Linked DNA regions of Telluria mixta. The protein of the gene in region 1 interacts with the protein of each later gene in a pairwise test. Links are inferred from orthologs where the notes say so. Each region holds a gene or a part of one and is shown on either strand. Other genes may lie near its edges.

What was found. The genes of interacting proteins can lie anywhere in the genome.
Region 2: the proteins of lpdA (region 1) and odhB interact in binary tests that used the Escherichia coli proteins (3 or more experiments, as listed by UniProt). The link is inferred for Telluria mixta from one-to-one orthologs.

What each region holds. Positions count from the first base shown.
Region 1 is NZ_CP119520.1:3,207,222-3,212,573, reverse strand. Bases 1,407-4,284 are described here. They hold lpdA (dihydrolipoyl dehydrogenase), read right to left. Parts: upstream 3,820-4,284; coding sequence 1,993-3,819; downstream 1,407-1,992. Other genes in these bases: aceF (dihydrolipoyllysine-residue acetyltransferase), read right to left, coding at 3,829-4,284; P0M04_RS14270 (hypothetical protein), read left to right, coding at 1,635-1,931. Outside these bases: P0M04_RS14280 (class I SAM-dependent methyltransferase), read right to left, coding at 1-147; P0M04_RS14275 (S41 family peptidase), read left to right, coding at 355-1,386; more of aceF, read right to left, coding at 4,285-5,163; aceE (pyruvate dehydrogenase (acetyl-transferring), homodimeric type), read right to left, coding at 5,252-5,352. UniProt on the Escherichia coli protein: Lipoamide dehydrogenase is a component of the glycine cleavage system as well as of the alpha-ketoacid dehydrogenase complexes.
Region 2 is NZ_CP119520.1:3,915,200-3,919,277, reverse strand. Bases 1-2,842 are described here. They hold odhB (2-oxoglutarate dehydrogenase complex dihydrolipoyllysine-residue succinyltransferase), read right to left. Parts: upstream 2,134-2,842; coding sequence 868-2,133; downstream 1-867. Other genes in these bases: P0M04_RS17380 (2-oxoglutarate dehydrogenase E1 component), read right to left, coding at 2,204-2,842; P0M04_RS17390 (PspC domain-containing protein), read right to left, coding at 465-806; lpdA (dihydrolipoyl dehydrogenase), read right to left, coding at 1-261. Also shown: more of P0M04_RS17380, read right to left, coding at 2,843-4,078. UniProt on the Escherichia coli protein: E2 component of the 2-oxoglutarate dehydrogenase (OGDH) complex which catalyzes the second step in the conversion of 2-oxoglutarate to succinyl-CoA and CO(2).

The sequences.
Region 1 (5,352 bases):
CCACTGGTCGCGCGCCGCGTTGTTGCTGCTCCGATGGCTGCCGGCGATGGCCGCACGCAGCTGTGCGTCATCGGCCTTGTCGGCTGCCTGCGCGAGGCCGGCCAGGCCGCCCGCCAGCAGGCCGGCGGCCAGGATGAATCGTTTCATTGTGTCGTCTCCAGGGTCGAGGGCAGCGGCGTCATGCCGCGCCGCCCGGCAATCATCGGCGACCACCTACTTGTCGTCAAGCCAATATGCACGCCGGATAATTGCCAAAGATACTACCATTTGATAGTAATTTTTGTGCTACTCTGATTTCACTTCATTACCCATACAATGAAGTAATCGTTTCCTATACACTGCCAAAGGAAAAAAATGAAAAAGAAATGGATCCTCGTATCGTGTTTGCTGCTGCTGACCGCACTCGGCGCCCATGCCGTCACGCCCGAGCCGCCGCCCAAGGTTGCTGTCGACAGCGCGATGCGCGTGCAAGCGATCGATGCGCTCGTGGCAAAGCTGAACGATCACTATGTCTTTCCCGACCGGGCCAAACAGGTCGAAACGGTCCTGCGCCAGCGCCAGCGCGAGGGCAAGTACGATGGGATCACGGATGGCGAACAACTGGCAAAACAGCTCACGGCCGATCTTGCCGACGTCCTTCATGACAAGCACTTGTTCGTCGGATTCAACCCCGGGCTGGTGCAGCCCGACCGTGTAGACGGGCCGCCACCGAAATCGCTGGCCGAGTGGGAACGAATGGCGCCCCCCGATGTGCGCCAGCATGTGCTCGCGTCCAGCCTTGGCGTGGAAAAAGTCGATCACCTGAGCCCCAGGATCGGCTACCTCGACATTTCCGGCTTTCCGCCGCCTTTCCTTGTGGGACCAAGATACGCCGCAGCGATGGACAAGCTCGCCGACACCGACGGCCTGATCGTCGACCTGCGCAACAACCACGGCGGCACACCAGACGGGGTGGTTTTGCTGGTCAGCTATTTCGTCGATGCGCGTACGCGCCTCAATGACATCTGGGACCGTGATACCGGCGTCACCACGCAGCAATGGACGATCGACCAGCTGGACGGCAAGCGTTATGGTGGCAAGAAGCCGGTCCTGATCCTGACGGGCCCCGGCACGATGTCGGCCGGCGAGGACTTCGCCTACACGATGCAGGCACTGAAACGCGCCACGCTGATCGGCGAGCGGACCTGGGGCGGCGCCCACCCCACGCGTCCCTTCCGCCTTGCGGACCATTTTTTCGCCGCGATACCCAATGCGCGCACCATCAGTCCCATTACCCATACCAACTGGGAGGGCGTGGGCGTCGTACCGGATATCGCAGCAACGCCGGACAAGGCGCTTGCGATGGCGAAAGACATGCTGCAACGCCGGCTTCACGGAACGAATTGACCGTGGACTCGAAATAAAAAAAACCGGGACACATGGTCCCGGTTTTTTTTCGACGTCATGAAATGCTTGCAAGAACCCCGAGCGGAATGCATGGAACTTAATTCGAAACTGTGGAATTGCGTGACATTTGTATTTAACTTTATGAAATACAATCAAATGCCGACTGTGGAGAGTCCCGGACAGGTTCTCTTCACTGACGGCTAGCGCCTCAACTGGGCTATTTCTAAAAATTCTTGGAGGAGTTCCCTATGAAATTCTTGTCTGTTAACTATAAAAAACAGATTGCCGCTGCCGTCGCCGTATTCGCGGCAATTGCAATCCCGGCCCAGGCCACGGACTGCACTACCGTTTGCCAAAATGCTGCGGGCCAGGCAGCGTATAACGCGGCAATGCAAGCGCAGCAGGATGCGCTGACATACTGCTATGCCCATTACTACGGTCAGGCTATTGGCGACTGCATGAACGGCAAAGTTCCGCAAATTCAGGCAGCATACGATCAGGCATATCAGCAGACGATGACTTCGTGCATGGGTTCCTGCCACTGATCTGACTTCCGGACGTAAAAAAACCGGGACACGCGGTCCCGGTTTTTTGCAGCGCGCCGAATCAGCGCTTGCGCGGCGGCGGCAGGTCGGTGCAGACGCCTTCGTAGGCCTCCGCCGCCATGCCGATCGATTCGCCCAGCGTCGGGTGCGGGTGGATCGTCTTGCCGATGTCCACGCCGTCCGCGCCCATCTCGATGGCCAGCGCGACTTCGCCGATCATGTCGCCGGCGCTCGTGCCGACGATCGTGCCGCCGATGATGCGGTGGGTCTCGGCGTCGAACAGCAGCTTCGTGAAGCCTTCCGAGCGGCCGTTGGCGACGGCGCGGCCCGATGCGGCCCACGGGAAGTGGCCCTTCTCGATCTTGATGCCCTTCGCTTTCGCTTCGTCTTCCGTCAGGCCGACCCATGCCACTTCCGGATCGGTGTACGCGACCGACGGGATCACCTTCGCATCGAAGAAGGCCTTCTCGCCGTGCGCGGCTTCCGCGGCGACGTGGGCTTCATGCACGGCCTTGTGCGCCAGCATCGGCTGGCCCACCAGGTCGCCGATGGCGAAGATGTGCGGCACGTTGGTGCGCATCTGGCCGTCGACCGGGATGAAGCCGCGGTCGGTGACCGACACGCCGGCCGCTTCCGCGCCGATCTTCTTGCCGTTCGGGCTGCGGCCCACGGCCACCAGCACGAGGTCGTAGACCTGCGCTTCCGGTGCCGGCTGACCTGCCTCGGCGGCTTCGAACGTGACCTTGATCCCTTCCGGCAGCGCTTCCACGCCGACGGTCTTGGTCTTCAACATGATGTTGTCGAAGCGGGACGCGTTGAACTTCTGCCAGACCTTGACGGCCTCGCGGTCCGCGCCCTGCATCAGGCCATCCATCATCTCGACGACGTCGATGCGCGCACCCAGCGTCGAGTACACGGTCGCCATTTCCAGGCCGATGATGCCGCCGCCGATGACGAGCATGCGCTTCGGCACCTGGCGCAGTTCCAGCGCGCCCGTCGAATCGACGATGCGCGGATCTTCCGGCACGAACGGCAGTTTTACCACGGCCGAACCGGCCGCGATGATCGCCTTCTGGAACGCGACGACCTTCTTCGCGCCATCCGGACCGGTCACTTCGATGTGGTTCGGGCTCAGGAATTTACCGACGCCCTGCACGACGTTGACCTTGCGCGCCTTGGCCATGCCGGCCAGGCCGCCCGTCATCGTCTTGATGACCTTGTCCTTGTAGGCGCGCAGCTTGTCGATGTCGACGTCCGGCTTGGCGAACGACACGCCGAGATCGGCCATGTGCGCCGTCTCGTCCATGATGTGCGCCACGTGCAGCAGCGCCTTGGACGGGATGCAGCCCACGTTCAGGCACACGCCGCCCAGCGTCGCGTACTTTTCGACGAGGACGGTGTTCATGCCCAGGTCCGCCGAGCGGAAGGCGGCCGAGTAGCCGCCGGGGCCGGCGCCCAGCACCATCATCTCGCATTCGACGTCGACCGGGCCGCTATAGCTGGCCGCGTTCGGAATGGGTGCTGCCGGTGCCGACGGGGTCGGGTGTGCCGGTGCGTACGAATCGGCCGGCTTGTTGGCCGGTGCCTGCTCGGCGGCAGGCGCCGCAGCAGGTGCCGGAGCAGCTGCAGGTGCCGCAGCAGCGCCCGCGCCTGCGTCGTCGACGGTCAGCAGCAGCGAGCCTTCGCTCACCTTGTCGCCGACCTTGACCTTCAGTTCCTGCACGACGCCGGCGTGGGTCGACGGGATCTCCATGCTGGCCTTGTCCGATTCGACAGTGACCAGCGACTGGTCGACCTTGATGGTGTCGCCGGGCTTGACCATCAGCTCGATGATTTCGACTTCCTTGAAATCGCCGATATTCGGGACTTTGACTTCAACGGTGCTCATGGGCTCTCCTTACAGCAGCGTCTTGCGCAGGTCGGCCAGGACATCGGCCAGGTAGGTCGTGAAGCGGGCGCCGGCGGCACCGTCGATCACGCGGTGATCGAACGACAGCGACAGCGGCAGCATCAGACGCGGCTGGAAAGCCTTGCCATCCCACACCGGCTTCATCGAGGACTTGGACAGGCCCAGGATCGCGACTTCCGGCGCGTTGATGATCGGGGTGAACGCGGTACCGCCCAGGCCACCCAGCGACGAGATCGTGAAGGTCGCGCCCTGCATGTTCGCCGGCGACAGCTTGCCTTCGCGCGCCTGTGCGGACAGCTCGCCCATTTCGGTGGCGATCTGCGACACGGACTTCTTGTCGGCGTCCTTGATGACCGGGACGACCAGGCCGTTCGGCGTGTCGGCCGCGAAGCCGATGTTGTAGTACTTCTTGAGGATCAGCTGGCCGTTGGCTTCGTCCAGCGACGCGTTAAAGTTCGGGAACTTCTTCAGCGCGGCGACGGAGGCCTTGATCACGAACGCCAGCATGGTCAGCTTGACCGGCGACTTGGCTTTCGCATACGCGGCGTTCGATTCGACACGCAGGTCTTCCAGGTCGGTCACGTCGGCTTCTTCGAACTGCGTCACGTGCGGGATCATGACCCAGTTGCGGTGCAGGTTCGGGCCGGAGATCTTCTTGATGCGCGACAGCGGCTGCGCTTCGGTCTCGCCGAACTTGGAGAAGTCCAGCGACGGCCACGGCAGCAGGTTCAGGCCTGCGCCACCGCCGGCTGCGGCCGGCGCGGCCGTCGGGCCTGCGGCCAGTGCCGACTTGACGAAGCCCTGCACGTCTTCCTGGGTGATGCGGCCCTTCGGACCGGAACCCTTGACCTTGTTCAGGTCGACGCCCAGTTCACGCGCGAACTTGCGCACGGACGGCGACGCGTGGGCCGATGCGAAGCTCGCGGCAGGCGCGGCGGCGGCGGCCGGTGCAGGTGCCGGTGCTGCGGCGGGAGCCGGGGCCGGTGCTGCGGCGGGTGCCGGCGCCGGTGCAGGCGCTGCGGCCGGAGCCGGTGCCGGTGCTGCGGCTGCAGGTGCCGGCGCCGGTGCGGCTTCCGCGCCGCCAGCGGCTTCCTCGAGCAGCAGCACGAGCGAGCCTTCGCCGACCTTGTCGCCGACCTTGACCTTGAGTTCCTTCACGACGCCCGCATGGGTCGACGGGATCTCCATGCTGGCCTTGTCCGATTCGACCGTGATCAGCGACTGGTCGACCTTGATGGTGTCGCCCGGCTTGACCATCAGCTCGATGATTTCGACTTCCTTGAAGTCACCGATGTCGGGGACTTTGACTTCCACAATGCTCATAGTGTGTTAGCTCCGTATTATTGTCAGCTCAATCATACGTTGCCCCCGTCAGGAACGCTATTCCTGCGGGGGCAACGGGCTTAGAGCATTACTGGGTCACAGGATTCGGCTTGTTCGGATCGATGCCGTACTTGGCGATCGCGTCCGCCACCACCTTCGCGTCGATCTTGCCTTCTTCGGCCAGCGACT
Region 2 (4,078 bases), 710 kb from region 1 along the record:
CGACAGGCCGGCGACGTCGATGCCGTGCTCGGCAAACGCGTGACCGGCGTGCTCGAAGTGTTCCGACGATTGCAGCAGTGCCTTCGACGGGATGCAGCCGACGTTCGTGCAGGTGCCGCCCAGTGCCGGGCCGCCCTTGGCGTTCTGCCATTCGTCGATACAGGCGGTCTTGAAGCCCAGCTGCGCAGCGCGGATCGCGGCCACGTAGCCGCCAGGACCGCCGCCGATCACGACGACGTCGAATTGTTTTTCAGTGCTCATCTAAGGTTTTCCTTTTTGTTCCCGAGGTGCCGAACAACACAGGGTTGCTCGTGCACTCAACCAACGTCGTCCCCGCGCAGGCGGGGACCCAATTTGTGCCGAGCGAAGCCGCACTGTTTGCGGCTCCGATCACTGAACTTGGGTTCCCGCCTTCGCGGGAACGACGTTGTCTTGGGTTTCGTATTCGTTCTTCGCCCGAAAATTCACTCTTCCGGCACGAAAATCCACAACAACAGGTAAATCACGATCCCGAATCCGAACGTGATGGTGAACAAGGTGAACACGAGCCGCCACACCCACGCATCCACGCCCGAGACTCGGGCGAGGCCGCCGCAGACACCGCCCAGCCAGCGGTCGGTGCGCGAGCGGCGCAAGGTGTTCAGCTCGGACGCGAACGTGCCGTCGGCACTCGCGGTCTTGTTCAGGTTCACGGTCGACGAGGCGCCGGACAATACCTTCGCCTTCGCCTGTTCGAATTCGGCGTCGGTCAGGGCGCCGGCCTGGTGCAGTTCGTGCAAACGCTTGATTTCATCGGAGATCATGATCATTCCCTTCCATCAGACAACCGCACGGGCGCACCAGGCGGGCGCGCCCTTCCGAAAGTGATTACAGGTCGAGCAGCAGGCGGGCCGGATCTTCCAGCGCATCCTTCATCGCGACCAGGCCCAGGACGGCTTCGCGGCCGTCGATGATGCGGTGGTCGTACGACATCGCCAGGTAGTTCATCGGGCGGATGACGATCTGGCCGTTCTCGACGACGGCGCGGTCCTTGGTCGCGTGCACGCCCAGGATTGCCGACTGCGGCGGGTTGATGATCGGGGTCGACAGCATCGAACCGAACGTGCCGCCGTTCGAGATCGAGAACGTACCGCCGGTCAGGTCTTCCAGCGTCAGCTTGCCGTCCTTGGCTTTCTGGCCGAATTCGCCGATCTTCTTCTCGATCTCGGCGATCGACATCTGGTCGGCGTTGCGCAGGATCGGGACGACCAGGCCGCGCGGCGAACCGACGGCGATACCGATGTCGAAGTAGCCGTGGTAGATGATGTCGTTACCGTCGACCGACGCGTTCAGGATCGGGTACTTCTTCAGTGCGGCAACGGCGGCCTTGACGAAGAAGGACATGAAGCCCAGCTTGACGCCGTGCTCTTTCTCGAACTTGTCCTTGTACTTGGCGCGCATTTCCATGACCGGCGCCATGTTGACTTCGTTGAACGTCGTCAGGATGGCGTTGGTCGACTGCGACTGCAGCAGGCGCTCGGCGATACGGGCGCGCAGGCGGCTCATCGGCACGCGCTCTTCCGGACGGTCGCCCAGGTTGACGGCCGGTGCAGCCACTTGCGGCAGGGCTGCCTTCGGTGCGGCTTGCTGCAGCGGTGCCGGAGCGGCGACTGCAGGCTTGTTCGCAACGGCGGCCAGGGCGTCGCCCTTGGTCACGCGGCCGTCACGGCCGGTGCCGGTGGCGTCGGCGGCGGTCAGGTTGTTGTCGGCCAGGATCTTGGCGGCGGCCGGCATGGCGACGTCGCCTTTCGAACCCGTGGCGGCAGCGGCAGCAGCCGGTGCGGCAGCGGCAGCGGCTTCAACGCCGGCGGCCGGAGCAGCGGTCACCTGCAGCGGGCTCACGCCGGCCGAGGCTTCGGTATCGATGATGGCGATGACTTCACCCGACACGACGGTACCGCCGTCGTTCTTGATGATTTGCACGATCACGCCGGCGGCCGGGGCCGGCAGTTCCAGGACCACCTTGTCGGTCTCGATGTCGATCAGGTTCTCGTCGCGCGCGACGGCTTCGCCGACTTTCTTGTGCCACGACAGCAGGGTCGCTTCCGCGACCGATTCCGACAATTGGGGGACCTTGACTTCGATTTGTGCCATTTAAAAAACTCCGTTTTTGTATTCTGTGCAAAAAACCCCGCGCCGTGGGCGCGGGGTCAATGAGCGCTGCTTATTTGGTCAGGACGAAACCCTTGAGTTTCGAGAACGCCGTGTCCAGCAGTTCCTTCTGCTGCGCAACGTGCTTGTCGGTGTAGCCGACAGCCGGCGACGCGGAAGCCGGACGGCCGGCGTACGCCAGGCGCTGGCCTGCTTCCATGCTTTCGAACACGTTGTGCTGGATCTGGAACCACGGACCCTGGTTCTGCGGCTCGTCCTGCGCCCACACGACTTCCGTCGCGTTCGGGAACTTCTTCAGTTCGGCCTGGAACGCCTTGTGCGGGAACGGGTACAGCTGCTCGATACGGACGATGGCGGTGTCCGTCGTGCCGCGGGTCTTGCGCGAGTTGACCAGGTCGTAGTACACCTTGCCCGAGCAGACGATCACGCGCTTGACCTTGTTGGCGTCGATCTTGTCGTCCAGTTCGCCGATGACGGTCTGGAAGCCGCCCTTGGCCAGGTCGGTCAGCGGCGAGCCGGCGTCCTTGTTACGCAGCAGCGACTTCGGCGTGAAGATGACGAGCGGCTTGCGGAACTGGCGCACCATCTGGCGGCGCAGCAGGTGGAAGATCTGCGCGGCCGTGGTCGGCTGCACGACTTGCATGTTGTGGTCGGCGGACAGCTGCAGGAAACGCTCGATACGGGCCGACGAGTGCTCCGGACCCTGGCCTTCGTAGCCGTGCGGCAGCATCATGACGAGACCCGACGCGCGGCCCCACTTCACTTCGCCCGAGGCGATGAACTGGTCGATCACGACCTGCGCACCGTTCACGAAGTCGCCGAACTGGCCTTCCCAGATCGTCAGCGTGTTCGGCTCGGCGGTCGAATAACCGTATTCGAAGCCCAGCACCGCTTCTTCCGACAGCACGGAGTCGATGACGGTGAAGTTGGCCTGGTTGTCCGACACGTTGGCCAGCGGCAGGTAGATGCCCTGGTCCCAACGCTCGCGGTTCTGGTCGTGCAGCACGGCGTGACGGTGCACGAACGTGCCGCGGCCGGCGTCCTGGCCCGACAGGCGGACGGCGTAGCCCGAGGCCAGCAGCGACGCGTAGGCCAGGTGTTCGCCCATGCCCCAGTCGAGGTTCAGCTCGCCCTGGCCCATCTTGGCGCGGTCGGCCAGCACTTTCTCGACGAGCGAGTGCAGCTTGAAGTTTTCCGGCACGGTCGTGATGCGCTGGGCCAGGCGTTTCAGCTCGGTCAGCGGTACGGCGGTGTCGGCGGCGTCGGTCCACTTCTTGTTCAGGAACGGTGCCCAGTCGACGGCGTACTTGTTCTTGAAGTCGGTCAGGACCGGATCCACGGTGTGCTTGCCGGCGTCCATCGCGGCGCGGTACGCGGCCACGAGCTGGTCGCCACCGTCGGCGGCAATGGTGCCCTGCGCGGCCAGCTTGTCCGCGTACAGCTTGCGGGTGCCCGGGTGCTTGGCGATCTTCTTGTACATCAGCGGCTGGGTCAGGGCCGGGGTGTCCTGCTCGTTGTGGCCCAGCTTGCGGTAGCAGATCACGTCGACGACGATGTCTTTATGGAACTCGGTGCGGTAGTCCATCGCCAGCTGCGAGGCCAGCACGACGGCTTCCGGATCGTCCGCGTTCACGTGCAGCACCGGTGCCTCGATCATCTTGACGACGTCGGTGCAGTACAGCGTCGAGCGCGCGTCGCGCGGGTCGGACGTGGTGAAGCCGATCTGGTTGTTGATGACGATGTGAACCGTGCCGCCCGTGCCGTAGCCGCGGGTCTGCGCCAGGTTCAGCGTTTCCATCACGACGCCCTGGCCTGCGAACGCGGCGTCGCCGTGCACGAGGATCGGCAGGACTTCCTTGCCCTGGCGGTCGCCGCGGCGCTCCATGCGCGCCTTGACCGAACCTTCCACGACCGGGTTGACGATTTC